2 linked regions of the Prochlorococcus marinus str. MIT 9313 genome follow. The protein of the gene in region 1 interacts with the protein of each later gene in a pairwise test. Links are inferred from orthologs where the notes say so. Each region holds a gene or a part of one and is shown on either strand. Other genes may lie near its edges.

What was found.
Region 2: the proteins of AKG35_RS01440 (region 1) and mrdA interact in binary tests that used the Escherichia coli proteins (3 or more experiments, as listed by UniProt). The link is inferred for Prochlorococcus marinus str. MIT 9313 from one-to-one orthologs.

What each region holds. Positions count from the first base shown.
Region 1 is NC_005071.1:301,812-318,021, reverse strand. What follows is about bases 5,331-8,329. They hold AKG35_RS01440 (transglycosylase domain-containing protein), read left to right. Parts: upstream 5,331-5,841; coding sequence 5,842-7,818; downstream 7,819-8,329. Other genes in these bases: AKG35_RS01435 (16S rRNA (cytosine(967)-C(5))-methyltransferase), read right to left, coding at 7,825-8,329; chlG (chlorophyll synthase ChlG), read left to right, coding at 5,331-5,845. Outside these bases: AKG35_RS01480 (tetratricopeptide repeat protein), read right to left, coding at 1-302; AKG35_RS01470 (hypothetical protein), read left to right, coding at 1,156-1,596; AKG35_RS01465 (hypothetical protein), read right to left, coding at 2,558-2,944; AKG35_RS13605 (hypothetical protein), read right to left, coding at 3,689-3,823; imidazole glycerol phosphate synthase subunit HisF, read right to left, coding at 3,836-4,606; AKG35_RS01450 (cytochrome b6f subunit PetP), read left to right, coding at 4,663-4,881; more of chlG, read left to right, coding at 4,892-5,330; more of AKG35_RS01435, read right to left, coding at 8,330-9,180; AKG35_RS01430 (MGMT family protein), read right to left, coding at 9,180-9,581; tRNA (guanosine(18)-2'-O)-methyltransferase TrmH, read left to right, coding at 9,580-10,269; AKG35_RS01420 (hypothetical protein), read right to left, coding at 10,321-10,545; AKG35_RS01415 (ABC transporter permease), read right to left, coding at 10,609-11,424; AKG35_RS01410 (sensor histidine kinase), read right to left, coding at 11,516-13,015; AKG35_RS01405 (prepilin-type cleavage/methylation domain-containing protein), read right to left, coding at 13,483-13,908; AKG35_RS12670 (hypothetical protein), read right to left, coding at 13,892-14,191; AKG35_RS01395 (pilin), read left to right, coding at 14,562-15,029; and 2 more genes. UniProt on the Escherichia coli protein: Cell wall formation. Synthesis of cross-linked peptidoglycan from the lipid intermediates.
Region 2 is NC_005071.1:38,349-51,658, forward strand. What follows is about bases 9,117-11,969. They hold mrdA (penicillin-binding protein 2), read left to right. Parts: upstream 9,117-9,568; coding sequence 9,569-11,371; downstream 11,372-11,969. Other genes in these bases: AKG35_RS00245 (hypothetical protein), read left to right, coding at 9,117-9,146; AKG35_RS00250 (hypothetical protein), read left to right, coding at 9,162-9,563; AKG35_RS00260 (glycosyltransferase family 4 protein), read right to left, coding at 11,407-11,969. Also shown: AKG35_RS00190 (DEAD/DEAH box helicase), read left to right, coding at 1-1,433; AKG35_RS00195 (hypothetical protein), read right to left, coding at 1,370-1,783; AKG35_RS00200 (DUF6554 family protein), read right to left, coding at 1,761-2,207; AKG35_RS00205 (AbrB family transcriptional regulator), read right to left, coding at 2,270-2,785; AKG35_RS00210 (chemotaxis protein), read left to right, coding at 2,907-3,203; AKG35_RS00215 (hypothetical protein), read left to right, coding at 3,241-3,471; AKG35_RS00220 (hypothetical protein), read left to right, coding at 3,606-3,830; AKG35_RS00230 (pyridoxal-phosphate-dependent aminotransferase family protein), read right to left, coding at 4,054-5,202; cobalt-precorrin-5B (C(1))-methyltransferase CbiD, read left to right, coding at 5,287-6,438; guaA (glutamine-hydrolyzing GMP synthase), read left to right, coding at 6,479-8,065; more of AKG35_RS00245, read left to right, coding at 8,535-9,116; more of AKG35_RS00260, read right to left, coding at 11,970-12,552; AKG35_RS00265 (NAD-dependent epimerase/dehydratase family protein), read right to left, coding at 12,582-13,310. UniProt on the Escherichia coli protein: Catalyzes cross-linking of the peptidoglycan cell wall. Responsible for the determination of the rod shape of the cell. Is probably required for lateral peptidoglycan synthesis and maintenance of the correct diameter during lateral and centripetal growth.

The sequences.
Region 1 (16,210 bases):
AGATATCCCAAGTTTGCATGTGAAAAAGCATGGCGTGGAAATAGTTTGATGCTTCTCTTATAGATGTTTATTGCCTTGTCAATCTCTCCTTGGGATTGACAGATCAATGCGAAATTAGAGAATACATCTGGATCACTTAAACCACTATTAATAAATTCCTGATAGGCTTTTTGTGCCTCATTTATATTGCCTTGTTGGTGATGTTTAAAAGCGATAGCCTTGAGTTGATCAGGCGGTATTCGGGCAAACTTCTTGGAGGGCTGTTTATTTTTTATTTCTTTCTTTTCTCCAAATCCTTTCATGTTCGCAACGAGATATTCTTCTTTAATCTAATCGCCAAAGAAATTCTTGAACCTTGAAGGTAATAGCATGAAATGATGGACTTTTTTGATAGGCAAGAGCTCGACAAAAGAAAGGGAAAGAATCCTTGGACCTCAGAAGAACCGAGAATGTCATATTGAGGTTTCTTCAAGGAGATCATCGACAATTAAAGTCTGCCAATTCATTGACATTAATGCGTCAATGGCATGACATAATTCCCAAAAGCAACAGTCAAGGCATTGAAGCAAGTATTCCCCTTACTCCCCTTATTGATATGGACAGTACTTGTCCCATCCAAGGCAAATGAGTTCAAGTGCCCAGGAGACAACAACTATGAGCTTAGCTATTGCGCCTCCCAAGCCCTTAAACGATCAAATAGCCGTTTAGAGTCTCAACTAAAAGCTTCGACCTTTGAGGTCTGGAAGAGTGCGATCGGGGAGGTTTGCGCCGAAGCATATGCTGCATACAGTCAAGGTACGATCTATCCATTAATGATCATGAGATGTGATGATAACTTAAACCAAACTCTTCTTGAAGAAATGAAGGAACTCGGTGAACGTCAATAGAGAAAAGTAAAGCATAAAATTTTGCAGGGTATATATCACCCTCTTTGAGGTAGGATATAAAGCTCTATTCAACGATATTAGGGAGGTAGGAGGAGGACTATAAGCTGCCTAAATCCGTGAGCTAGCTTCTAACATAAATGATAAGTTCAAAACCATTTGATATTTCTAATGAAAAGCACTTGATAGGCTTGAAATGATTTCTCTACTCATCACACCAGCTTTTGGTGATCAGCTCTACTTCTACGAGTAGGATGATTGATGGAATTTGATGACCCTCATGCCAAAACCAATAGAGTTCAAAGAATTCTACGAGCTTCTCAAGGCAGCAAAGAATGGTAACAAAAAGGAGAGAGAGAAATTAGAGTGGATCTTGGCAGAATATGAACATGCAGAAGGCTCTGAAAGTGCTTACGATGAATTAGGGCAGGTTTTTTGCCATATAGGGGTGATGGGTCTATATGACTACGCTGGTAGTGATGATATTCAATTTATTAGTCGCTTAGAAAAATCTGTATGGGATTACCTTGAAATCAGAGTAGGAATGAGCTTAACTCAACACATGGTAGAAACAATGATAGAACATGCTAAGCAACATGAATTATCAACAAAAATGTGTGAAAAATGGGATATATCTAGAGAAGAGCTGGCAGAGAACATCGAGGATTTAGCGGTTTATGTTGCCGAGGGCATCATAGAAGTTATCGATTAGGGCAAGTTATTGCTATCATTGAAATCCTTTCTCTTCATCATTCGATCAGCTCATAAGTGCAACAGAACCTTTTGTTCTGAGCAAGAGTTAACTTGAAAACAACTAAAGATCTCTTCTCAACATTGACCATACTTTGGAATCGTTGATCCTATATTTATCACTCAGAATTCCCAGTAATCATAGCATATTTTGCAAATTAAATGATGATGGCAATAGCATTAGGGCCATGCAGGTTAATTTGGCCTATGCCGCCAACAATTTCAAGATCAGAGCATGACCAAAACACCTTTCTGGCAAGGCATGATTCTTCAATAATGAGCTAAGGCTGTTTTTAGCACAATTCATTCACTACAATAAGCTTTTTTATTGTCTAACGAAAAGCCAATAAAACATCTTGTTTTGCTACTCACAAGCATTTTATTCACACCAACACCAATTGACGCGAATCAAGATAAATGGGGCAGCAAGGTAACTCCAGGAGCTTGTTATTACCATCACATGCACCAATTAATTTGCCCTTCTCAATGGCCAAATCCTGCAAGCAGAAGTGATTGCCATCTTTCATGATGGTTATTTTTAGTGATTTCAAATGATCTTGTAGATATCAACAGGCGTGAAAATGGAAGTCTTGTTATCTTTACTGCAATCAGCCTATTTATGCCAAATTAAAGTTTGCTTCTGCTCCTCGAAACAAGAAGATTTTGCTAATTTAGTTTGGACGTTTACTTTGGGGAAGCGGTAATTTTAAGTTGCGAAGATATTCCGTTTTTCAACCTGGCAGAAGTTTTCTTAGCATGGTTTAAGAATGTAAAGCACCGGAGGGTGAAAGCTGATTTGAAACGAGACAAAAAGCCTGATCTCTCTGCCAACAAGTCAACTACTAGTTAAGCAAAGTAGCAGACATGCTCATGCTCAGAAGAGTTATTCCCTTATCAAGGCCTTCCTTGATGGCGTGAATAACTCAACTGCTAAGAGCAAAACAGCGATCGAGGTGTGCAACAGCACCATCAAGGTTCGAGTGACTGCCGTTCAGACCCATCATTCCCAGCCAAAACCTGTCATCACCTTGAAATACCAGCACAGGCTTCGCTCCCCCACCATCATGGTCATCAAGGAGTGCCATGCACAACCGTTCAACCACAATCTGACCATTGGGGCGTGCCCGCACCATGCGCAACAAAGAATCCACCTGCGAAAAGGGCACAAAGGTGGCCTGCTGAGAATCAGTCACCAAGATCAAGCCATCAAGCCACTGCACCTCCAAAAGCAAGTCCTTAATTGAGGAGAGAAGAGAAGGAAGAGGGAAGGCCACAGCGAACTGCGTCTTAATATTTTCTTCATAAGTCATCGATCCGTCTTTTCGCAAGAGTCTTTTTGCTCTATCGGCTCATCAAGCGGTAAGCAGCAAGGCCCCCATCTGTCCCGCAGCCAGAGGTCGATGGCTCGCTGCGGCAAATCCCGCGTCCCGAGCCAGTCGCTCCTGAACCTCTCCCTTTGGGAACTGCTGCAAACTGGCCTCCAAATAGGCGTAATGCTCGCGCAGACCCACCTGGGCAGCTACCGTCACCACCAACCTTCGCAGATAAAACCGCTGAAAACGTGCTGCCAAGGAACCCTCGCCCATGCGATTGAAATCAAGGACGCCTGCCCGAGCACCAGGTCGCAAAAGGCGTCGAAGCTCTATTAACCCAGCGCCTGGATCCGCCAAATTGCGCAGGCCGTAAGCCATCACAGCACCGTCAAAACGATGGGAAGGCAAGCCAGTATCCAGAGCATCTCCCTGCAACCAGGAGAGGGGCAACCAGGGCTCAACCGCGGCGCGGCGCCTTGCCACGGCTAGAGGTGCCGCAGCCGCATCTAGCCCCCAACACAGACCCTCCAGGTCGCAACCTGCGGGCCAATGCCAGTGTCAGATCACCAGTACCGCAGCAAAGGTCAAGCCAATGTTCACCTGGAAGCGGAGACAACCAGGCCAACAACTGGCGTTTCCAGATGCGGTGCAAGCCAAGACTCAACAAGTCGTTAAGCCGGTCGTAATTAGGAGCAACCGCATCAAACAACTGCTCCACCGCCTGGGGGTCACCAGGCCTCATCAGAAGATCCCATCCAGGGGCGTGAACAATGCTTGGAGCAACTGCTGCGCCCAAGGGTGATCGATGAGCAACACATCCAAAAGCAGTCTTGCCAACAAAACTTCTGCCAAATTTAGGAGTGTGTTGCTGAACACAAAGACAAAGCCTCAGAACTCAAGAGGCCGAATCGACAAACCTCGCATCAGCAGATCAGTCTTAATTTGCTCCACACTCAGCACGCCATCGTGAAGTAGAGAGGCCAACAATGCAGCTGAGGCCTTGCCAATCGTGAAGGCTTCTGCGATGTGATCTAGACAACCTGCACCTCCCGAAGCGATCACAGGCACCGGCACCGCTTCCACGACTGCTTGCGTGAGCTCCAAGTCATAACCAGCCTGAGTTCCATCTCCATCCATTGAGGTCAACAGGATTTCGCCAGCACCAAGTTCCGCTGCCTGCCGAGCCCAGCTCACAGCATCCAAACCGGTGTTTTGGCGTCCACCCTTAACAAAAACATCCCACCCCGAGCACTCAGGACGACGCCGAGCATCGATGGCCACCACAATGCACTGACAGCCAAAACGGTCGGCTCCCTGCGCTACGAGATCTGGATCCCGCACCGCAGATGAATTAAGACTCACCTTGTCGGCTCCAGCCCGAAGCAGCTCTGTGATGCCATCCAAAGAGCTGATACCCCCTCCAACTGTGAATGGAATGGTCACAGCCTCAGCAGTACGTCGAACTAACGCCACCAGCGTGGCCCGACCTTCATGGCTGGCGGCGATATCAAGAAACACCAACTCATCAGCTCCAGCCTGGCTATAGCGGCAGGCGAGCTCCACGGGATCACCCGCATCACGAAGGCCCACAAAGTTCACGCCCTTCACAACGCGACCATCAGCCACGTCAAGGCAAGGAATCAAACGAAGCGCGACCATTGGAATAAAGCAGTGACGACTGTTAAGGTTGCGCCACCTTCTAAGCCTTGCAGGCCATGTCCCAGGCTGCCACTTCCTACAGAATCGGCTCCAAGGTCCGAGTCTCTCGCGTTCGTGATCGCATTCCAGCCAAACTGGTAGAACTGCTCAAGAAATCTGACGTTGGCAGGGTCACCGGCTACAAAATGACTGACGGCATGGGCATTGGCTTGGTCGTAGAACTTAGCGATGGCACTGTCAGCTGGTTCTTTGACGACGAAGTTACCTCCGCCTGAGACGCCTGCCGTGAGCGACGCTCGCCAACTCCTTGGCATCAAAGGTGCCACTGGCACAACCAACATCTGGAAGCTGCGTCTGCAGCTCATGAAGCCTGTCACATGGATCCCACTGCTCTGGGGTGTGATTTGTGGAGCCGCTGCCAGTGGTCAATACCAATGGCGCGTACCAGATGTGCTTGCAGCCGCGGCCTGCATGGTCATGAGTGGCCCGCTTCTAACCGGTTACACCCAAACCATCAACGACTACTACGATCGCGAGATCGACGCAATCAATGAGCCCTATAGGCCGATTCCCTCCGGGGCCATCCCGCTGACACAAGTCAAGCTTCAGATCTGGATGCTGCTTCTCGGTGGTCTTGCAGTTGCCTATGGCTTAGATCGTTGGGCTGAACACACCACTCCCGTTGTGCTGTTTCTTGCCCTAGGCGGCTCATTTGTGAGCTTCATTTATTCAGCCCCACCTCTCAAGCTGAAACAGAACGGTTGGATAGGAAACTACGCGCTTGGGGCCAGCTACATCGCCCTGCCATGGTGGGCTGGTCAGGCGCTGTTCGGACAACTGACTTGGACCACAGCACTGCTGACACTTGCATATAGCTTGGCTGGTCTTGGTATTGCCGTCATCAACGATTTCAAGAGTGTAGAGGGAGATCGAGCCCTCGGTCTTCAATCCCTGCCAGTTGTCTTTGGAATCAAAAAGGCCAGCTGGATCAGTGCAGGAATGATCGACATCTTCCAACTCGCAATGGTTGTTGTTCTGATCGCCATTGGCCAGCATTTTGCCTCAGTCGTTTTGATCTTATTGATCATTCCCCAGATCACATTCCAAGACATCTGGTTACTGCGTGATCCCCTGGCCTTTGATGTTAGATATCAGACCAGTGCTCAACCGTTTCTAATCCTTGGCATGCTGGTTACTGCTCTAGCCATAGGCCATAGCCCATTAACACAGGGGATGTGACTCGCAAGCGCCGTCACTGGATTGTTATTTCAGTTAGTGCTGTCGCCATCGGGTGTGTCGCAGCCTTGGCTGAAAGGACTCTCACTCATGGCTTGGATTCGGTTCTGCCCGATGCCCGGCGGATAGCCAACTTCAACCGGCCAGGCACCATCACGCTGCTCTCCACTGATGGGCAGGTGATCCAAAAGCTTGGTCCCGCGACCCGCGAGAAGGTTGCGCAAGACAAGATGCCTCTGCTTGTGGAGCAAGCCTTCGTCGCGGCAGAAGACCGACGCTTTTACTACCACAATGGCTTGGATATCTGGGGTATCAGCCGAGCCCTGGTGACAAACCTCCGCCAGGGTTCCGTGAGGGAAGGTGCCAGCACCATCACTCAGCAACTTGCTCGAACCGTATTCCTGAGTCAGGAACGAACCCTGCCGCGCAAACTCAAAGAAGCTGCTCTGGCCTACAAGCTGGAGCGACAGCTCAGCAAACAGCAAATCCTTGAGCAGTATCTGAATTATGTCTACTTGGGCTCAGGTGCTTACGGCGTAGCCGATGCAGCCTGGGTGTACTTCTCTAAATCCCCCAATCAACTCACACTGCCGGAAGCCGCTCTAATCGCTGGCATGCCCCCTGCTCCCTCAGTTTATTCACCACTGGTCAACCAGAAAATTGCCCTAGAACGCCGCGCAATTGTCCTTAAACGAATGCAGCAGGCCGGATTTATCTCTGCCAGAGAAGCCGATGCAGCTCGCGACAGCCCCCTCACTCTCAAGCCAGCGATACCGAAGTACTTCAACAGCAGCGCACCATTTTTCACCAGCTGGGTAGCCCAGCAACTCCCCAATCTGCTCACCCCAGAGCAACTAGAAGTGGGTGGACTCAAGATTCACACCAGCCTCAATCTGGCTTGGCAAAAGCAAGCCCAAGATGTGATCAGCAAATACGCCCCCGGGAACACAGAGGGTTCCATGGTGTCTATCGAACCAAGCACCGGTGAAGTGCGGGTGATGGTAGGAGGCAAAAACTTTAATACCAGCCAATTCAATAGAGCAACACAGGCTCTGCGTTCACCTGGCTCCACCTTCAAGCTTTTTCCCTATGCAGCAGCCATCAACGCCGGCATCAAGCCAGAGGACAAGGTTGTGGACGCGAAACGCTGCTGGAGAGGATATTGCCCAAAGAACTTCGGCAACAAATACCTGGGATCAGTGGCACTCGCTGATGCCCTGAGATACTCCCTAAACACTGTTGCAGTCCAACTACTAGACAAAGTGGGCTTTGATGCCGTGATCAGCATGGCCAATAATCTTGGCATCGGCACCACTCGCCCATTAGGCAAGTACTATCCGCTCGCTATTGGGGCCTACGAGCAAACAGTACTCGACATGACGGCAGCCTATGCCGCAGTAGCCAACCGGGGCATTTACATGAAGCCCACGCCATTTGAAGAGATCCGAGGCCCAGACGACGAGGTGATCTGGAACCACCAGTTAGAAGGCTACAAAGGTCGTCGAGCCCTCGATAGCGACGTAGCAGACACCATGAACTGGATGCTCCAGCGCGTTGTCAGCGGTGGCACTGGAGCTGCGGCATCCCTCGGTGACCGGCCAGTAGCGGGCAAAACCGGCACATCGGAAGGTGCCCGTGACCTCTGGTTCATTGGCTCAATACCACAACTAACAACCGCCGTATGGTTTGGCTACGACAACAACCGAAAGACATCTGGCGGCAGTGGTGATGCTGCATGGGCCTGGAAGCAGTTCATGACCAAGATCCAAGACAATTTTGAGGTACAACCCTTCCCACCAAAACCAGTTATGAACCGCACCTTTAGGCCACCAGGCAAAACGAGGAGCAAACCAAAGAACGGCAGCGAGGATGCTGCCAAAGACCAAGATCAAACCCAGGGCCCTCCACCCAGATACATCGCACCTCCAGGGGGACCGCCGCTCAATGAAAACTTCGAGCCAATGCCTATTCCCTGATCAGGCTCAGCTGAGATCCAACACGGCTGAATAAAAACCATCACCACCATGCTCAGGATCAGGCCATAGTTGCTGTTCCTGAGACAAGCTCAATTCAGGATGCCGACCCAGGAAGGCCTCGATCTGATCAAAGTTCTCGGCCGGATGGATGGTGCAAGTGGCATAAACCAACCGGCCTCCAGAGCTAAGCAGAGGCAGAAGGCCTTCCAGCAGCTTGGACTGCAAGATCACCAACCCCTCAACCTGCAACGGAGTGACTCGCCAACGTGCGTCCGCATGACGGGCCAAAGTACCTAACCCAGAACATGGGGCATCCACAAGAATGCGCTGGAAGGATCCTCGCCAGCTTGGCTTCACCGCCAACAGATTCGAGGCATCTGCGACTAGAGCATTGAGGCAGTCACCCCCCAAGCGAGCAGCATTATCCGCCAAGCGCTTGAGTCGACCAGCGGAACGATCCACAGCCCACACCTCTCCCGAACCACCCATCAGCTCAACAAGATGAGTGGCCTTACCCCCTGGTGCTGCGCAAGCATCAAGAATCCGATCCCCAGGCTGTGGCCGCAAAAGCGGTGCGACCAACTGTGAAGAGCGATCCTGCACACACCAATGTCCTTGCTGATAGCCAGGCCACTGGCTTAGGTCACCAGCACTACCAGTCACCATCAAACCATCAGGGCAGCTCTCGATCGGAGTGCTCTCTACTCCAATAGCCTCAAGCGCCAGCCTTACTTTCTCACGGCTTGTACGACGTCGATTGATCCGCAAATCAAGTGTTGGTACCTGGTTGCTGGCACGAGCAAACAGCTCAGCTCCCACCTCGCCTCGCCAAACAAGTAACTGCTCCACCAACCACAACGGTAGAGATTCCGCTTGCGCCAACCGAGCAGCAGAGTCCTCCGGCTCGAGGAGCACCATACCGGCATCGCGTGCACGCAATGCCGCCCGCAAAATGCCATTCACCACTGGAGCTAATCGGGCAAGCTTGCCGGTCTTAGCAAGTTCAACGCTGGTGTTCACTGCCGCTGCAGCTGGAATCCGCTGCATACGCAGAATCTGATAGAGCCCCAAATGCAGCAACCAGCGCAGCACTGGTGGCTGTTTGCAAGCAGGCACCTTGCCAAGACGATCCAACCAAGCATCGAGCCATTGCCGCTGACGGATTGCGCCATAAGCCAATTCCATCACCAGGCCACGGTCGGCACCGCTCATGGGGTTCTGACGAAGAGCTCGTTCGAGAGCGACATCTGCATAGGCCCCTGCCGCCACTGCCTGTAACAGCTCCCATGCCACCCGCCGCGGCAGCAGTCCCGGTACAGGTACAGATCCATCAGAGGCAGCAACGGAAGAAGAAGACAACATCAATGGTTGTCCTGGACTGAGATGAACCTTCCAGAGCTAACGCCTTCCTGAGCCATTCCCGGCAAAAGGCCCTCATCACTCAACTGCGGCCGCCAAAGATGCCGTCGTAAGGGCAAATGACCCTCGGCATCCACAAGGATTCCTTCAGCGATCAACATCTGCCGCTGCATCCAGTCAGATCCTTCACGGCTCAAACTCATCGAAATCATCCCTTTCGCATTCACCACTCGATGCCAAGGAACCTTGGATGGCAAAGGTAATCGACGCATAGCCCAACCCACCTGACGGGCACATCCATAGGCACCGATCATCTCGGCAATCTGACCATAGGTCGCTAACTGGCCGAAAGGGATGAGGGACACGGCATCCCATACCCTCAAGTCAAAAGACGCTTGGCCCATGCCTCTGCTGCCTCGCCGATTTGATCGTCTCAAGGCTGTTCTGGATTGCCGAATGGCAGATCTGACGGTTCTGCTTGAGCACGTAGAAAAACCCCACAACCTCTCAGCCATTCTGCGCAGCTGCGATGCGGTGGGTGTCCTGGAAGCCCATGCAGTGAACTATTCAGGACGCCTGCCCACCTTCAACAGTACCGCTCAGGGAAGCCAAAAGTGGATACCGCTCAAAGAGCACAGCAGCATCGAAGTTGCCGTCAAGGCCATCAAGGACAGTGGCTTTCGCCTTTATGGAACCCATCTAGGTGGAAACGCACGCGACTACCGAGACTGCGACTTCTGCGAACCTACAGCCTTCGTCCTGGGAGCTGAGAAATGGGGCCTTAGTAAGCTGGCGACGCCGTTGATGGATGAAGGGATCTTCATCCCTATGAGCGGCATGGTGCAGTCGTTGAATGTTTCGGTAGCAGCAGCAACCTTGCTCTTTGAGGCCCTACGTCAACGACGGCTGGCTGGTATCGCACCTCAAGCAGGCGAAGGCCTAGAACCAGCGCTTTATCAACAGCGCCTATTTGAGTGGGCCTATCCAGAAGTTGCAGCATGGTGCCAGCAGGAAGGCAAGTCATATCCTGCCCTTAACGATCAAGGCGAAATCCAAGGAAGCCTCCCCCGCAACGTGAGATTGCGCTGTTAAGCAACCAGCCAACACTCAAAATGGCATCTGCACATCTTTGCTTGCATGCGATCAATTGATCCCAAGTTGTTTTTGACGTGCCGCGGGAAGACGCAAGCCAATCAGCAAGACAATGCTTTCCAGCAAAATGTTTTGGCCTATAAACAGCACAACCATGGCCAAGCCGATCGCTAGCATCTTCTCAAGCAGACCGATCACATCATCAGAATTTCGGCGCCCGGAGACCCAAAGGAAGATCATCATCGCCAGCAAGATCAATGTGATCCACCAGGGCATGGCTTGAAGCAAAGACTTCCCCCAGTGTGGCCCTCCAAAGGATGCAATGGGAGTGATCTGAAATCAGGCAGTCGACTCATCGAGACCACTCACCCATGCCTCCAGCCCCTCACCAAGGAATGAGAGTCCCAGCACCAATACGAACATGGCCAAGCCTGGATAGAGAGCAGTCCACCAAATCCCAGTTGGCACTGCTGCCAGAGCCATATTCAGATCACTCCCCCATTCAGGCACAGTTTCCGGCAATCCCAGGCCGAGAAAACCAAGGCCACCAAGCACCAAAACAGCATCAGCAGCATTCATGGTCAGCAGGACTGGCACGGATGTGATCACATTGCGAAGCAGGTATTTGCGCAAGATCCAAATGGGGCCAGCACCGAGGGAACGGGCAGCCTCCACGAACAGTTCTGCTTTCACCTGGGCTGTTTGGTTACGAACCACGCGGAAGTACTGGGGCACATAAACAACACAAAGGGCTGCGGCCGCATTGGGAATACCCCGTCCAAGCAAAAAAGCCAAGACCACAGAAAGCAAGAGCACCGGCAATGTGTAGAGGGTGTCCATCACCAACACCAACATGCGATCAAAAGCACCTCCGAGGTAGCCACTCATCATCCCTAGGGGCACCCCCACCAACACAGCCAAGGTCACCGCAAGAAGAACCACCTGCAAAGCCACACCACTGCCCTCCATGGTGCGAACACATACGTCCCGTCCGAGACGATCAGTTCCGCACCAATGCCCCCATGAAGGAGGCGCATAAATGGGATTATCAAGACCAGCGTTGGCCTCAGGCAAAACACCCACCATCACCAACAAGGGGGTGATTAAGGCCATCAACAGATAGATGGCAACAATCACCATCCCCCAGCGCGCCATGCGAGTCGACAAGGTCACTCGTGACAGACGCAAAGACGAAAGATCAAAGCTCACTGCTGAGGAAGCAGACAGAACAGTCTCTGCATTGTTGCTAAGCCGGCTGAAAACGTTGCAACTCAATCACAAAGATCGCTCCACCATCAGCAGCATTCTCAACCCAAACGCGGCCTCCCATCCGCTTCACCAACGAGTACACAAGAGCTAGACCAACGCCACTGCCAGGTTGTTGTGCCGTGTTACTACCGCGCTGAAACTGCTGAAAAATCAGCTCCTGATCTGCCTCTGGCACACCAGGGCCATGATCTCGAACTTGCAATCTCACATGTTCATGCGTGCTAACGCAGCTCAATTCAACTCGCTTTTCTTCTGGGCTGTACTTGAAAGCGTTCTCAATCAAATTGCTAAGACACTGCACGACCCTATCGTGATCACCAAGAGCCCAGATCTGATCAAAACCGTGTGAACTCGATTGGATTTTCAAGCGAGTCTCATGATCACCTTGGTTTAGTAAAAGCACCTGCTCTAACGTCTCAAATGCGGAAAAAGGCTCGGACGTAATCACCAGAGCGCCAGATTCCTCACGCGCAATATCTAATAGATCAGTGATTAACCTTCCGAGACGACGAGTCTCATCATCAATGATCGTCAATTGATGCCGCTGATCTTCACTAAGGTTTCCTGATCGGCGCAAAACCCTAGAGGTATAGCCAATAATTAAAGTAATCGGTGTGCGCAGCTCATGACTGAGAGCATTAGCAAACTTCCTCTGACGATTCCAAGAATCAGCCAAATGATCTAAAAGAGCATTAAACGAACCGGCAAGCGGCTTAAGTTCCAGAGGTTCATATTTCGGATCACAGCGATGATCGTCGAGAGATCCAGACGAGACTGATTCGATCACGCCGCCAAAGCGCTGCAAAGGCTCCAAACCTCGTCGAATGCCTGTACGCGTTAGGGATAAGGTCACCATCGAAGCAAGTAAAGCAGCTAAAAAAAGAATGATGGTTAGAATATTTTGCTGGCGAATCTGACGACTAACATCCTGCACCAGATAAATATTCCAATCATTTCCATGCAGGTCAACTTGATCTTTAATGATTGAATAATAAGCTGAATCAATATCAATAAGAACAGGTCCATATCTGGAATCACCTTGATATTTCTGCAAACCGTAAGAAGCTAGAACCTTGCCAAGACCGATACCTCCTCTCACATCAGGGATCACAAAACCAGCCTCAAACCCCTTGGGGTGCATCGAAATCAAAAGATCAAAAGATGAAAAATCACTCAGCAATCTCTTCAGCAAAAGTGTATCAATACTGTTTTCAGATGCCGATACTGAATCGGCGCGAAGGATCAAATCCTTCGACTGACGAAGAATAGCCTTGGCATCGTTAAGATCTTCCCGCTGAGCCTGCCTACGCTGTTCAGCCGGTAGCTGCAGGTTAAACAACAACAACAAGCCATATCCCAACCCCACAGCCATCAAGCTGGTGCGCTCTATAACGCGGCGAATCGAATAAGGCGGACGCCTAAAATTGATCCAGCCCCCTCTTGCGTTCAATGACTTACCAAGACGGTTAATGTCCAACCAAGAGCTCCTTGCTTAGCATTACATACTTTTGCCGTTCTCAACGACTACACCTGTGACCGGAATCATTGATCCCTGTGATCGAGCTCACAATCCCAATGAGGGAAGGGATCTAAGTTAAAAAGATTTGTTAAATTGTTTTTCCTAATAAGTTGATTATTCAACCCTAAATTCCGGTCTCCCTTGATGCAACCCTTCCAATGAAGGGTATTGGTGGCATCTGCTGTTCTGCAGTCAAAATAAGCAGGCGTGGAACTCCATCACAAAACAGTTGCGTACTGACATCCTAAATTCCGCAAAAAAAGCATTACACCAAAGCCATATTGCGAGCAAGCTATGCATCATTAGTGTCGAACATTTCGTCTAAAAAATTTGTACCTTATCCGAATACAGCATCGATAAAAGTAAAGTTGATTGAGCCTGACATGCTTTTTGCATACGCCAATCAATTGTCAACGCGCAGGGCATCAAGCAGAGGCAGCTGAACGGATGCGCTGCATCTTCCCGTTAGGAGCCTTAAAATTCTCCTCCAGTTCAAGGCGCAACACCGGCAGAAGAGGATCCGGGCGAGCCACAAAACCAGGTTCCCCATGACTGAGCGAGGCAGGCAAGCCATAGATCAGCACACGGTTCTGGAAGCCGCCTGCGAGGTTAGGCTCGCCGTTGATGTCAAACGCCGGGCCACAGCGCATCAACACCTGGCTGCACCAGATCGGCGATGGAGCCGAGCCAACCGAGTAGATGATGGCCCTTCGACGGGCTTCGCGATCATCTTGTGCTGTAGCGATTGCCAACACAGGCTGACGACCGGCCAAGGAACAAGGCCAAAGGTTGGAGATTGGCGGATCAGCCAGCCAGCCATAGCCGCGCACCAAGTCAGCCTTGATCAACATCAGCGCATTGAGAGCCCAAATCATTCCAACGACTGGAAGGCCAAGTGAGAAGGCAGGCATGGGAATCTGTAGCCAGCTGTGCGAAGTGCTGCGCAGCGGAGCGAAGCTGATCAGCGCGCATCCGCTCGGCCATGCTGATGCGCGTGCGACTACGGCTCAGGAGCGCTAGCGAAAATAGCGAAGTGCTGCCAAGCAAAACCACAAACGCAGCCGCAAGCGCCAGGGGCAACACCAAGCCAGCGGTGGTGCTTTGAGAACAGCCCCGCTGGCGATAGGAAGTCATCTCAAAACAACAACTACGACAAGGGTTCCCCGCCGGCGTAGGCAAGCAGCACTCGCAGAAGATGAAGACCTTGATCAGTAAGAAGCCAGCAGATCAATCCTGCAAAAGCCTGCTCAACAAGGCGTTGAAATCAATCAACAGCGATAGCAATCGGCAACTAGCCTTCGGATTGGTAAAAGCCTGAAAGGCCAGAGGCCAGAGCGGATCAGCTGAGGGGCAAAAGCATGAAAGCAAGCATCTTGGGCCAACAGTTAACGAGCCTCTAAGCCGGTTCAAAGGGAACTCTCAGAGAAGCCTTAGACGATCCTTCACCACAAAATCGCCATATCAAGGCAATATGATCAGGCAAGTATTGATATTGCATATCATCATGAGCATCCTCAACCAACAGCTAAAGCTTGCGCTGTTGAGACGCCAGAAGGGAGCTAGTGCTTTACAGCAAGGCTTCACCCTGGTGGAGCTGATGATCGTGATTGTGATCGTTGGCATCCTGAGTGCGGTTGCCCTGCCGCAATTCACCGGGATTAAAGAAAAAGCTGAGCTCAACACACAACTCGGCGAAGGAGCTGGGCTTGCCAAAGAATGCGCCGCAGCAATCATTACCGACGGCCCATATCCCGATAATTACGCATCACTAACTCCAAGTACAGGCCTAACCATCTCAGGCAATTGCAATGATGGCTCTGGTGGAGCACCCTCGGCAAACGTCACCTACACCACACAAGCAGATGCCAATGGAGGCAGGGCTAACTGCAATGGAAGCGCTCTCGCGAAAGGGAAAAAATGCCGAATTAGCGTAGACAAAGACAATGGACAAGTAAGCCAATCAGCAGTCTGACCTTCAACGACAGAACGAGACGGATATAACATTAATAAACATAAGCACTAATTACAAATAGGCCATCAATAAGAGCAATTGGTCCAATCAACACGGCTATATATTTCGCGAATGGCTCATTCTGTACAAAAAGATTCTCCGCCAAAAATTCTGGCAAAAGTAACCATGGCCATGAGCTAATCTATCAAGCCTTTTTTGAAATCATCTTCTGCATAAGACTCTCAACCACTTCTCAGATTATTCTCAGTATTTACAGAAAGAAGCCTAATAGGATAGCAACGAAAGAGAGAAGAATTCAGATGAAACTTCTTCCACTGCAAGCAAATAGCGAAATAACTGGGGGCTTTACGCTGATAGAAGTTCTGCTTACGGTCGTAATAATAGGGATCCTTAGTGCCGTTGCGATGCCAAATTACTTTAATCAAGTGCAGAGAGCCAAACAAAGTGAGGCTGTAGCGACTCTGGCTCAGATACAAAACACCCTGGCAGCCTATATCGATGAGTTCAACCTAGCGCCTACTGGATGGAAAGACCTCAATGAAATTGCTGCAATCATGACAACTAAAGGGCCTGCAAATCAGACAACATTCAATCAGATTATTTTGCCAGGTGGCAACTATGCACTGAGCCGGAGTGATAATGGCGAGAATGAAAACTATTTTGAATTCACAGCAAGTTCTACTAACACTAATAGCGAAACTGCCAAGTTTAATGTGATGGCATGCATTGATCTTGAAGGAGGAGCTAGTGACATAAAAAGAGGAGTAATCGATAGCAAAAAGAATGATGCCGTTAGCGATACAGATCTAGTATGTATACCCAAATAATAATGTCTAAAATTAATCGGTATAAATTTCATCATCTACGAAGCCAATTAGAACGGAACAAACCTCCAAAAGGAGAAGAAGGCTTAGCAATGTTATTGGCATTGTTAACAGGATTAACCTTGCTTGCCGGTACGACTGGTTTACTCATCCGTCAACTGATGGCAAGAAAAATTGGAGCCGCCCAAAGCTATCAACAGATGGCTGAAGCAGCCGCATTAAATGGGTTCAACCGTATTCTCAACACACTTAATAGTAACGATCCTGAGAATTACAAAGGCTATCTTTTTACGATTAACAATGGTGAATCGACATCAACGAACAATTGGATTCGCATCAACACAACAGATGAAGCAA
Region 2 (13,310 bases), 260 kb from region 1 along the record:
GCTCACGTTTTTTGGTGCAGGATGACTTGGCTCAGTGGCTGAGTTGGTTCGAACAGCCTTTGCCACCGATGCCGCCCCATCGCGATCTCGTGAGCTATGCAGACCTTGAGGTTGTTTTGACAGATGGTCGTAGACCTCTTCCGCATCAGTGCTCTGGAGCCCGTTGGTTGTTGGCGCGGCGCGGTGCAGTCTTGGCTGATGAAATGGGTCTTGGTAAGACTCTTACCTCTCTTTTGGCGGCTCGCGCGATGGTGAGATGTGCTGATGTACGGGTCATGGTGGTGGCGCCGGTGGGTCTTCATGACCACTGGCGTATCGAAGCTGCAAGTCTTGATTTGCCGGTGTGCATCCATAGCTGGGCTCGTTTGCCTAGGGAATTGCCGGCGGCGGGAACGCTTCTGTTGGTGGATGAAGCGCATTTCGGCCAGTCCATCAAGTCAAGACGAACTCAGGCTCTTTTAAGGCTTGCGCGGCATCCGCGTTTAAGGGCTATTTGGTTACTCACCGGGACGCCGATGAAAAATGGTCGTCCTGATCAGCTTTATCCACTGCTGGCGGCCATTGATCATCCTTTGGCTCGAGATCAACGCAAGTTTGAAGAGCGTTTTTGTCAGGGTTACTGGCGAGATCAAGGTGGACAGCGACGCTGGCTTTCACGTGGTGCGAGTGATCTCGATGCTCTAGGGAAGCTCACACGGCCATTGGTTCTGCATCGACGCAAGCAGACTTTGCTTGGCTTGCCCCCAAAACGTCGTCAAGAGCATCGGGTTGTTCTTACAGAGTCAGAGTCTCGTGGTTTTGACCATCGTCTCGCTCTTGTCACTGACAACTATCGCCATCGTGTTCAGCAGGGTTTGGTGCGTTCAGATGCGGAATCGCTGGCGGTGCTTACGGCTTTGCGTCAGATTGCAGCGGAGTTCAAGCTGCCAGCAGTGGAGACTGTTGTGGCAGCACTTCTTGCTGAGGGGCAAGCCGTTGTCCTTTTCAGCAGTTTTGTTGGTCCTTTGCTGCTTTTGCAGCAACGCTTAGGGGGTGAGTTGTTAACTGGGCGTCAGCGTCCAGGCCAGCGTCAAGAAGCTGTGAATCGTTTTCAATCAGGGATGAGTTCCCTTTTGTTGGCAACCTATGCAGTAGGCGGGCTTGGTTACACCTTGCATCGCGCTAGGCATGTGGTTTTGCTTGAACGTCACTGGACACCTGGTGATGTGGATCAGGCTGAGGATCGTTGCCATCGATTGGGGATGGATGGTGGACTCACGAGTCACTGGTTCCAACTGGGTTTTGCAGATCAGCTGGTGGATTCTCTGATAGCAAGTAAGGCCGAGCGGATTGAGGTATTGCTTGGTTCTCGTCGTGTTGGACTCAAGCGTCAGCCTTTGCCAGTCATGTTGAGATGTTGCATGCAGGAGTCTTTACGCACGGTTAGTTCGTGACGCACCATCGGATCAGCTGACGTGCCTTGTTGATTCAGAAGCTTTAGGCCTTTGGAGACATCTTGACAAGCCAAATTGGTTTGGCCAAGCAGGGTGTAGATCAGTGACCGGTCGTTGAGTGGTTCAGGGTCGTTTTGATGTTGGTTCACTACGCTATTGCAGCGCAGTAGGGCTTGGTCGAGTCCTTTGAGGTCAAGATTTTCCAAGCAAGCTTGGGACGAGATATTCGATTCAGCAGATGGATTGGTTGGTGCTGAGCGACTGTTGCAGCTAAGACCGGAAAGCAGCAATCCGCTCAGACATAGTTTGGCAAGGAAGCGAGGGAATTTAATAGCTGTAGTGCTGCTCATGATCTGTACTTGAAGGAGTGGTGGTGTTGGTATTACCAGAGCTATAGGAGTCGATGACAGTCTCATCACCACTTACTTGATCAGCTCCAGATGAAGAGCCTTTGTTACCTCCGTAGAGATCACCAAGGTATTGACCGCAGTTTGGATAATTGCTGGGTTCATTGACCACTGCTTCAGTAATTAATACGGCAGCATGCTTTGGTGAGGTCTTGAAAAGGCTATTTCCCTGGCGTTTGATTAGGGCATAAGAGGCAGTCCAGCTCACCTCATGGTTATTGCCATTACTACGCATGAAGCAGTAGATCTGGGCTCCTTTGCTTGCGGCATCAGTTGTTGCTGACTGGGCAGCTGTGGCAGAAAGACTGATTCCCACAAGGCCTAGCAGTGTGAGTGAAAGGGCAACTCGATTTCGATTTCGATTCATCGCTTGCAAGTCAACACAGTATTGATCAACTTATCGATTGAAACTGTCCTGTCCAGGTTTAATCAGGAATCAATGAGTCCTAATGGGGCCAATAGCTTCACCAGAAGCGGTAGTACCAAAAGTACGGTGATTAATCTCACAGCATGCAGGGTGGCGACTGCAGCACCGACGCCGAATTCCGCACCTACCAGACTCATGCCACTGATGCCTCCTGGGGCAGCGCCGAGGAGAGAAACCACAGGGTCAATACCTAGTAATCGACTGCTCCAAAGACCGATCACTATCCCAGTAAGTACAAGGGTCAGAGTGATCAGTAGGGCTGGTTTCCAGAGGTTTTGCAGCTCCCCTAGGGAGCTTTTGGTCAGGCCGGTACCGATCACCGTGCCGATGGCGATTTCAATTGCGGTGCGTGTTCCTGAGGGCCATTCAGCAACATCAAGGCGACCGGTCATGCTCACGAGCCCTGCACCTAAAAGAGCACCTGCAAGGGGTGCTGCTGGAATGCCAGTGCGCAATGTCAGCAGACCCAATGCTGTTCCTGCCATGAGATAAATCAGTAACGTTGCCAGAGAAGGCATGGGATCGATTTGAAACAGTACAGATACTTTGAGCGCAAATGATTCTCCTCACCATCTGCCTAATGACTTGAGCCTTTATTCCTCATGTGTTGTCATCGGGACAAAGTATTTGTTTGTGGCTATGTCCTCGTCAGTTTCTTTTCGAATTACTCGTACTGCAGAAGACCTGGTTCAGACGATCACTGCTTTATCGCAGAGGCTCGTTAAATTGGAGCAGCGTCAGGAGGCTTTGGAGTTTCAGTTGAGACAGCAGAGCGAACCTCAGAGGATTCCCGCAGAGGAAATGGAGATGCTCGATGGGGTTGAGCAGCTTTTAAAAGAGTGCCAGGAACTTCTTGATAGTTCTGATCAAGCTGAGGATCAAGCCCGAGAAGAACCTCAGTCTTGGTCAGGGGAACCAGACACTCTTGCGGCATGAGGGTGGCATCGGGTGCACAATAAAAAGAAAGGCATCCATGGCTTTAACCATTTCTGCCTCTGGCAAAGCTGGGGTTACCAGCTCAGTATTTTCACCGTTAGTGAGATCTTCTATCAGACTTCAGGCCTTCCATGAGGGGGGGCATCAGCTCGAGAAGCTTGAATTTGCATTGGCTGTTGCCGCAACTCGTGGTGACCAGACTCGTGCGTCAGTCTTAAGAGCTCAGATCGAAACTATGGGAGGCAACATTGAGGAGCCAGGAACCTGATTTAGCCCCCTTATATTTTTTATACATATCAATTGGCTGATTTGGGCAACAACATTTGCTGTTTTGATGCTCGATATTGCTTGTACTAGACAATTCGCGTTAAACTTTCAATCAAGGGGTTCAGCTCAGCAGTCTTGACGTCTACTTTTTTGAGAACAACAGCGGGCACGAATTCCGCTTCTATTCAACGCGAGGTTTACTTGAAGGCCGCGAGTGGTTTTTTTGACCGAGCTTCTGCACAGGCTGAAGCGGGAGATTTTCAGGCTGCTGGCAGTTTGATTCTTAAGGCATTAGATCAGGAGCGTCGTGCAGGAGTGGTTGGCCCACAAGTTCTTCAATTAATCAAGCCCAGATCCTGAATTTGCATTGAATAATGCTTTGAAGCCTATTCTCAATTAGGCAGGCTTTTTGGTTTGTTAAATATGAATGAGTATTCTATGAACCTTGATTAATCCTTTGATAAGCGGGTGACCGGATTCGAACCGGCGACGTTCAGCTTGGGAAGCTGACATTCTACCACTGAATTACACCCGCATTTGATCAGTTTAGATCAGCTTTAGTTCGTTTTGTTGGCGAGCACTGTTATCTCAGAATTGCTGCTGCTGCTGCCAGGCCATCTCCCATGTTGCCTTTATGCAAGCCAAGAGATTGCAAGGTGGATTCGATGGCAGCTATGGCAGTGAGGATATCTCTATCACATACGAATCCAAGATGGCCGATACGGAAGACCTTCCCTTTTAGATGATCCTGTCCACCTGCTAGCAGGATGTCGAATTTCTCTTTGACAGTTTTGCGCAGTTGCTCTGCATCAATTCCCTCAGGTGCGACTGCGGTGATCGCTGGGCTGCCGTGTCCTTCAGCTGCATACAGTGGCAGGCAGATGGCCTTCATGCCGGCCTGAGCGGCTGCGCGATGGCGAGCATGACGTTCAAAGATGGCTTCCAGTCCTTCTGACTGCATCATTCCCAGCGCAGATTCCAGTGCGAAGTAGAGATTCACAGCAGGGGTGAATGGATTGCTGTCTTGAGCGGCAGTTTTTCGGTATGGCCCCAGATCGAGATAAAACTTCGGTAGATCCGATTGTTGATGCGCTTGCCAGGCTCGTTCACTCATGGCCACGAAGCTGAGACCTGGAGGCATCATGTATCCCTTTTGGGAACCGGAGGCAACCACATCTAGACCCCAAGAATCCATGGGGACATTGCAGGCCCCAAGGCTTGTAACGCAATCAGCGATGGCTAGTGCTTTGCCATGAGTGCGGACATATTTGCTGATGGTTTCAAGGTCGTTAATGACCCCGGTTGAGGTTTCCGAGTGGGTGAGAATTACGGCTTTTATTGTTTTGCCATTATCTGCTTCCAGTGCTTTTTTGAAGGCTTCTGGGTCTAACGGTTGTCCCCAGTCTGCTTTTATCACTTGTACGTCCAGGCCGTAAGCCTTAGCCAGCTTTACCCAGCGCTGTCCAAACTTGCCGTTGTCGCCGCAGAGGACCTTGTCGCCGTAGCTGAGGGTATTGATGATTCCTGCTTCCATCGCAGCGGTACCGCTTCCAGTGATAACTAGAACATCTGCTTTGGTCTGATGCAGCCAGCGCAGCTGCTCGGTGGTATGTCTAACGACGGCTTGAAACTCTCCACTGCGATGGCCGATGGGGTGGCGACCCATGGCTTTGAGTACTGTTTCGGGAACCGGTGTAGGACCCGGGATCATCAGGGTGAGTTTGTCCTGCACGGCCTAAGGCTTAGTAATGAACCATCCTCAAAAATACCTAAGCAAGGGTTTTTTATCGATCACGCCGATGCTGATTCAAGGGGGTTGACGCTCCCGGTTTGGGTCGCGGCTGCGGCCCGAGCTGCTACTGAAGCTTTGCTTGGCAGGCCTTTCAGTGCTTCTCAGTTGCTTGAATTGCCTGATCGCGACGAACCTTTGGCTGTTTCAGTCACCTCGGCAGCGGTTTTGGCTGGAGGTGAACAGGCTTTGGCAATCAGCCATTGCGATCCAGGTTCAGGTCTGGATCTCACAAGAGGTTTGGAGATTTGGGTGTGTGTTCAGTGGCAGGAGTTGGTTGATGATGAGTTGAATGTTCATTCAGAAGCCTGGCTGAATCTCTTGGCAGGCAAGGGTGTTGGCACGCTGGGGTCCGGTGGAGAGGCGTGTGTGTCTCGATTTGCACGCGAGCTTTTGAGTCGTAATTTGTACCCCCTGGTGCCTTCGGGTCGAGGGTTGCAGTTGGAAGTTGTGTTGCCTAGGGGTAGAGATTTGGCAGCACGTACCAGTAATGCAGCTTTTGGGGTTGTGGATGGCTTGGCCTTGATTGGTACCCAGGCGGATGTGCAGGTCAGCGCCTCTCCTGATCAGTTGCAGCAGACCATTGAGCAACTACGTCGGCAAAGTGCCGCTTCAGATTTTTGTGGAGCAATGACTTTGGTGATTGGTGAGAATGGTCTTGATCTAGCTCGACAGTTGGGGTTGGCTGCCCAGCCGCTCCTCAAGATTGGCAATTGGTTGGGGCCTGTCATCGTGGCCGCGGCAGAGGCTGGGGTGGAGCAATTGTTGTTGTTGGGGTATCACGGCAAGTTGGTGAAGTTGGCAGGGGGGATTTTTCATACTCATCACCATCTGGCAGATGGTCGTTTGGAGGTGCTTGCGGCCATGGCTGTGCGAGAAGGATTGCCGTTGGATCTGATCCGGCAACTTGGCCAGGCTGATTCCATGGAGGCAGCATTGAAGATGCTGGAAGCTCAAGACCCAGAGCTGGTACGCAAGCTTTGGTATCGGCTGGCGGTAACAGTGGAGCATCGCAGTGCTGCCTACCTTGCCCGTTATGGCTCATGGTCGATAGCTATTGGGGCAGCTCTTTTCGATCGTCAGCGACGGTTGCGCTGGGCTGGTCCCCAAGGGTCTCAACAGTTGGCTGTCTTGGGAGTGACCCCTGAGGATTCACCGATAAGCCTTTCTCTACCCTGAACGTTCTGTTGGTTGACTCCAGAGGAGCTTTTTCGCTGATATGTCCAATTCCCAGTCTGAAGGTAAGCGCCAGCCGGCAATCGTCATTCTCGATTTTGGCTCTCAGTATTCAGAGCTGATTGCCCGTCGGGTGCGAGAAACAGAGGTCTACTCATTGGTAATGAGCTATTGCACCTCAGCGGATGAGCTTCGCCAGCTTGCCCCGAAGGGCATCATTTTGAGTGGCGGACCTAGCTCTGTGTATGCCGAGAGAGCGCCGCTTTGTGATCCGAACATTTGGGATTTGGGTATTCCTGTGCTTGGTGTCTGTTACGGCATGCAGTTAATGGTGCAGCAGCTGGGTGGTCGGGTGGAGGCTGCTATTGGCAAGGCTGAATACGGTAAGGCTCCCTTGCAGGTCGAGGACCCTAGGGACCTTCTCACCAATGTTGAAAGTGGCTCCACGATGTGGATGAGCCATGGTGATGTGGTGAGGGATTTGCCTGAGGGGTTTGTGCGGCTTGCTCACACAGCCAATACTCCTGATGCGGCGGTTGCTGATCACAATCGTCAGTTTTATGGCGTTCAGTTTCACCCTGAGGTGGTGCACTCAAGCCATGGAATTGCTCTGATTCGAAACTTCGTTTACCACATTTGTGGTTGTGAGCCGAATTGGACGACCACTGCATTTATTGAAGAAGCGATTGCTCAGGTGCAGGCTCAGGTGGGTCAGAAAAGGGTCTTGCTTGCTTTGTCTGGAGGAGTTGATTCCTCAACCTTGGCTTTTCTATTAAAAAAGGCCATTGGAGATCAGCTCACGTGCATGTTTATTGATCAGGGTTTTATGCGTAAAGGTGAGCCTGAATTCTTGATGGATTTCTTTGATCAAAAGTTCCATATCAATGTTGAATACATTAATGCTCGTCAACGCTTTATTTCTAAGCTCAAGGGGATTATTGATCCTGAGGAAAAGCGCAAGATCATCGGCACGGAATTTATCAGGGTGTTTGAGGAGGAAAGCAATCGTCTCGGTCCCTTTGATTATCTTGCGCAGGGCACTCTTTATCCGGATGTGATCGAGAGTTCTGGTACCAACATCGACCCGAAAACCGGAGAGCGGGTGGCCGTGAAGATCAAGAGCCACCACAATGTGGGCGGTCTTCCCAAAGATTTGCAGTTCAAATTGGTGGAGCCACTTAGGCGATTGTTTAAGGATGAAGTGCGTAAGGTAGGCCGTGCTTTGGGGCTGCCTGAGGAGATTGTCCGCCGCCATCCTTTTCCTGGGCCAGGTCTGGCGATTCGTATCCTTGATGAAGTTAACGATGAAAAGCTCAATTGCTTACGCGATGCTGACTTAATCGTGCGAGAGGAAATCCGTGAGGCGGGTTTATATCACGAGATTTGGCAGGCTTTTGCCGTATTACTACCGGTTCGCTCTGTCGGGGTAATGGGGGATAAACGCACCTATGCCTGGCCGATTGTGCTGCGATGTGTCTCCAGTGAGGACGGCATGACAGCGGATTGGTCGCGTTTACCTCATGAACTTTTGGAGCGTATCTCCAATCGAATTGTCAATGAAGTGAGAGGTGTAAACAGGGTTGTGCTTGACATTACCAGTAAGCCTCCTGGAACGATTGAGTGGGAATAGTTTAAGTATTAAATTTTTCTCTTCACCCTAAATTGCGGCTTCACGTTTTATTGGAGGTGATGCAGAGTTGCACATTCTGGTATCAGTTTTAAGAACTCTACGATTTTAGTTGGATTGAGAATGTTATTTATCTTGGCCTTTGATAAGCTTGCACTTTTCTTGTCAATTGTTGTTTGAATCAGTTTGTTTCATGCTGCTAATGATCAACTTTGACTTTCGCTTATTTGGCAATCATTGCCGATGTGTTGATGGTGACAAACATTAGATGATCTTTCTAGCGTCGAATCTTGTTCGCCAACCCTCTCTGCTCTAACTCGGCTGCATGAGCTCAAGTCATCTTCGAGAATGCTCTGCATCACTCAATCTTGTTGATTCGCACCCTTGAAGTGAAAGTCGACTCTGTTGAGGTGATCAGGGACTGGTGAAGCTCAGAATGACTCGATAACCTGGGCCACTGGCCTAGAGACTTTTGACCGTCGCCCACCAGCAAGACATACAGCTAGATCGCCGTTTGCAACAGGACAGCATTCAGTTTGCGGGTAAGACCGTTTATATCAACCCTTTCCTGTACTGGCGAAGGTTTGACAGCAACACCGATCGTTGGTTAAGGGAGCCCGGTCAGTTGGGTGAAGACCAGATCAGCCTCAATCGTGGTCGCTTTTACCCTGAGCTTGATTGGGCCCTGTTGGATGAGAGCCAAAGGGATATCAAGGATGCTGCTGTTGAGATGTTCCTTAAAAGTTTGGAGCTGATCGGCACTTTTCACCCTGAACTTACAGCTGGCCAGTTGCTTGAGGTCGAGCGCAAGATGGCGGTCACCAAGAAGCAGTCTTTTGAGCGCTGGGTCGAGAAGTCGTTTCGCAGGCGTTTCAAACAAGAGTCTCGTGAGCGCAAGCGCTTTGCTCGTGAGCGTTTTTTGCGGTCTTGGAGGGAATGGTTCAGCTTGGAGACAACGCATCATGCTGTGGGACCAATGGTGGCGTTATTGGTTTTGGCAGGTTTTGGGGGCTGGTCGATGGGAATGTCTCAAACGTCTTGCCCAACACTTTTGATCCCTTCCGAGCAAACTGTTGTTAGGTAGACCTTTGAGGCTTGCATGGCCGACGATTCGTTCGACAGCCTTCGCCTTTCCCTGATGCAGGATGCTCTTCCTGTTGGCTTGGCGATGGTTGATCGGGTTCGTCGTGGTGGAGCGAGAAAAATGGTGGAAGCTTTTACGGGCTCAAGTGATCCCCTCCAGGAGCTCCGTGTTGAAGGAGAAGCTGCTGCTCGATCAGTACGTGATCGATTAGATCAGGTCAGCCCAGGGCTGGGGAATCCTGTGATGGCAGTGAATGTGGCCGTTGATGATGTCGTTGTGAATTCCCCAGACCCTCAGGATCAGCAGATTTTGCTGGAGGTGCTGGCCAGGATTGAGGGACGGCTTGATGCTCTTCAGCTTCACCTGCAGAAAGATGTTGGTGAAAAATCGCCAACATCAGGCGTGGAACAAAGCTGACGTTGATGAGCGGATCGCGGCCTTTGGGACGTGCCAATCAGCGGCACAGTGGTTTAGGCCAGCAGCCCAAGGTCTTGTTTGCGCTGGTGCTTTTGTTTAGTGGTGCCATGGTGGCGCGGTTGACCTGGTTACAGCTGTTGGAAGGGGCCCGATACCGAGAGTTGGCAGATGAAAATCGGATTCGCTTGGTACCCCGCTCACCGATTCGTGGTCGGCTGCTCGATCGTCAAGGCCGTGTACTTGCCTCAAGCAAGCTCAGCTACAACCTTTATTTGCAGCCTCGATTGGTGAGTGATGTTAATTGGCCTGGGCTTCGTGACAGTCTTTCTCAGTTGCTCAATCTTCCTAAGCAGGATTTAGATCAGCGCAGGCGACAGGGGGTTGGCATGGATGGCTATCGCATCACTTTGGCAACTGATTTGAAACCTGAGCAGGTGCTGCGTTTTCGAGAGCAGGCTCGCAGTTTTGAAGCGGCCCAGGTCGATGTGGATGTACTCCGTCACTACCCGCACGGCACTTTGGCCGCTCATGTTTTGGGTTATACCCAGCCAATTACTGAAAAGGAGTTTAAAACTCTCGCTGATCAGGGTTATGAGATTAGAGATCGCATTGGCCGAATTGGAGTAGAGGCAGCCTATGAACCTCATTTACGAGGGAAGTGGGGTGGTCAGATGCTTGAAGTCAACGCTATGGGAGAGGTGCAGCGCAGTCTTGGTGACAAGCCTTCACAGGCGGGTAAAGACCTCCTCCTCACACTGGACCTTGATTTGCAGTTGGCTGCTGAAAAGGCTCTTGAAGATAAGCCTGGCGGTGCAGTTGTAGCACTCGACCCTCGTAACGGTGCTATTCGCGCCATGGCTAGTCGCCCTGCCTTTGATCCCAATTTTTTCTCAAAACTGGTCACCACGCAGAAGGAGTACGACAAGCTTTTTGCTTCGTCGAGCAAGCCATTGCTCAGTCGGGCCATGAATGCCTATGACCCTGGGAGTACTTGGAAACCTGTGACAAGTATGGCGGGTATGGAGAGTGGCAAGTTTCTGCCTGATGTGCGTTTAAAGACGGCGGCATGCATCACTTATGGGGGGCATTGTTTCCCTGACCACAACGGTGTCGGATTTGGCACGATCGGTTATGAGGATGCGCTGCGCTTTTCCAGCAATACCTTCTTTTATCAGGTGGGTGTGGGTGTGGGTTCTAAGGCGCTTTATGAAGCCGCCATCAAGCTTGGTTTCGATGCCCGCACTGGGATTGAGATTGGCTATGAGGAGAGTAAGGGCTTGGTGGGCCATCAGGCCTGGGCGGCTAAAGGTCGGGGTTGGGCTGAAGCTGGAACGACTCCTTGGATTCCCGAGGACATGGCCAGCGCCTCGATTGGTCAATCTGTGGTTCAGATCACTCCTTTGCAACTTGCTCGCGCTTATGCAGTATTTGCCAATGGGGGGTTTTTGGTCACTCCTCATCTGGCAGATGGTGCGATCGACTGGACTTCATCACTGCGACGCATCAAGGTCGATATCAAGCCATCCACATTGGCGACGATTCGGCGTGGTTTGCGAAAGGTTGTGCAGGATGGGACTGGTTCAGGTCTCAATTTGCCGAACTTTCCGCAAGTGGCTGGCAAGACGGGCACTGCTGAGGACAGTACCGGTGGCTCTGATCACGCATGGTTTGCATGTTTTGCGCCATATCAGTCAGCAGAAATCGTCGTTGTTGCTTTTGCCCAGAACACTCCTGGTGGCGGTTCGGTCCATGCGTTGCCTATGGCACGGCAGGTGCTTCAGGCTTGGAATCGCACACGCTCTAGTTGAACGCACTGACTCTCAGAACACACTGATGTTTGGTCTCAGGCGGCCAGGTTGAGGGGTTGGCCGAGGATTGTTCTGTAGTAGCTCCGCAGTTGTTGCGTGGCACTGGCCCATCCCCAGCGTTCGGCTTCTTGACGGGCTGCTTTGCGCAGACCTTGACGCTCGAGATCGTTGCCGAGCAGTCGTCGGGTTGCATTGATCAGGCTGGTGGACCCTCCATCCACTCCATCCGGCTCGTAGAGACAGCCGTTGACTCCGTCGGTAATGATGTCTGGGATTCCGCCACGATTGGCTCCTACTACAGGACAACCTGCTGCCATTGCTTCCAGTAAAACGAGCCCAAGGGTTTCGGTGCTTGAGGGGAATAGAAAGGCATCCCCGCTTGCATATGCACTGGCTAGTTCTTCCCCTTCGAGATAGCCCACAAATGTTGTAGCAGTGCCTTCAAATGCTTTTTCCAGTTGCTGGCGGTGAGGTCCATCGCCTACTAGGGCCAATCGTGCCTCGGGTATGCGATCGAGAACAGGTTTGATGCGTTCGATTTGCTTTTCGGCGGAGAGCCGCCCTACGTAGAGAAGCAGGGCACCTTGATCGTCGTTTGTGTTCAAAAGGCGTAAGCGCATGGTTTCGTTGCGCAGTTCCGGTCGAAAGAGTTCGGTATCCACGCCGCGTTGCCACAGGGCGGTGTTTTGGATCCCTTTCTCGCTCAATTCAGCCACCATTGCTGTTGAGGTGCAGAGATTGAGTATTGCTTGATTGTGGGCTGCCTTGAGAAGTTCCCAGAGCAAGGGTTCCAGCATGCCCATGCCGTAATGCTCTAGGTATTTCGGGAGGTGGGTGTGGTAGCTAGCGATTAGAGGGATTCCGTTGGTTTTGGCGAGCCAAATTCCCCCAAGGCCTAGTACAGCTGGATTGACAACGTGTACGAGATCGGGTTCGAAGGTTTCTAGGGCTTCGGCAACGGCTGGTCTGGGCAGGGCAAGCTTCAGTTCCGGATAGAGCGGCAGTGGCATGGCTGGCACTCCTATCAATTCGGCTCCCATGTATTCGCTAGGACAGCCTTCCGGGCAGAACACCATCACTTCATCACCGGCTTCAACCAGGTGCTGCACCGTTTTGGTGAGTCTTGTCACGATTCCATCCACTTTTGGGAGGAAGGTCTCTGTGAAAAAGGCGATCTTCACTGGTTCAGCGGGTGGTGTGGGCAGGCTGTTTAGGAGGGGTTCTTGATGGCCTCCGCTTGGGTCGAAGTCCAGGCCGATACACATGGGATACGACTGCGGTCGCAGCGGTCTGCCCAGCGTTTTGCCACATCGACTACTTCAGCAAGTAGGCCATCGTCGAGGGTGGTTGGTTTGAGTCCAAGTTCGATGAAGCAGCGGTTATCCACAATCAGATCATTCTCCACTGCTTCGTTGCGTGGGTTTGGAAGATGGTTTAGTTCGGCGCCGGTTAGGGCAGCTACCTTCTTGGCAAGTTCACCTACTTGGTGGCTCTCGGTCATTTGGTTGAAAATCTTGACTCGTTCGCCTTTAGCCGGTGGGTTTTCAAGAGCCAGTTGTACGCACTTCACAGAATCGCAGATGTGGATGAAGGCACGGGTTTGACCTCCTGTTCCATGGACAGTGAGCGGATAACCGATTGCTGCCTGCATCAGGAAGCGGTTGAGAACTGTGCCGTAGTCACCGTCGTAATCAAAGCGGTTGGTTAGTCGTGGATCCCTAGCGGTTGCTTCAGTGTTGGTACCCCAGACGATGCCTTGGTGAAGGTCGGTGATCCTGATTTGGTCATTCTTGTTGTAGTAGAGGAAAAGCAGTTGATCGAGCGTCTTGGTCATGTGATAGACGCTTCCAGGGCTGGCTGGGTGAAGAATTTCTTCCTCGAAACGGCTGCCATCAGGCTGGGGCACTTCCACTTTGAGGTATCCCTCAGGAATGGTGGC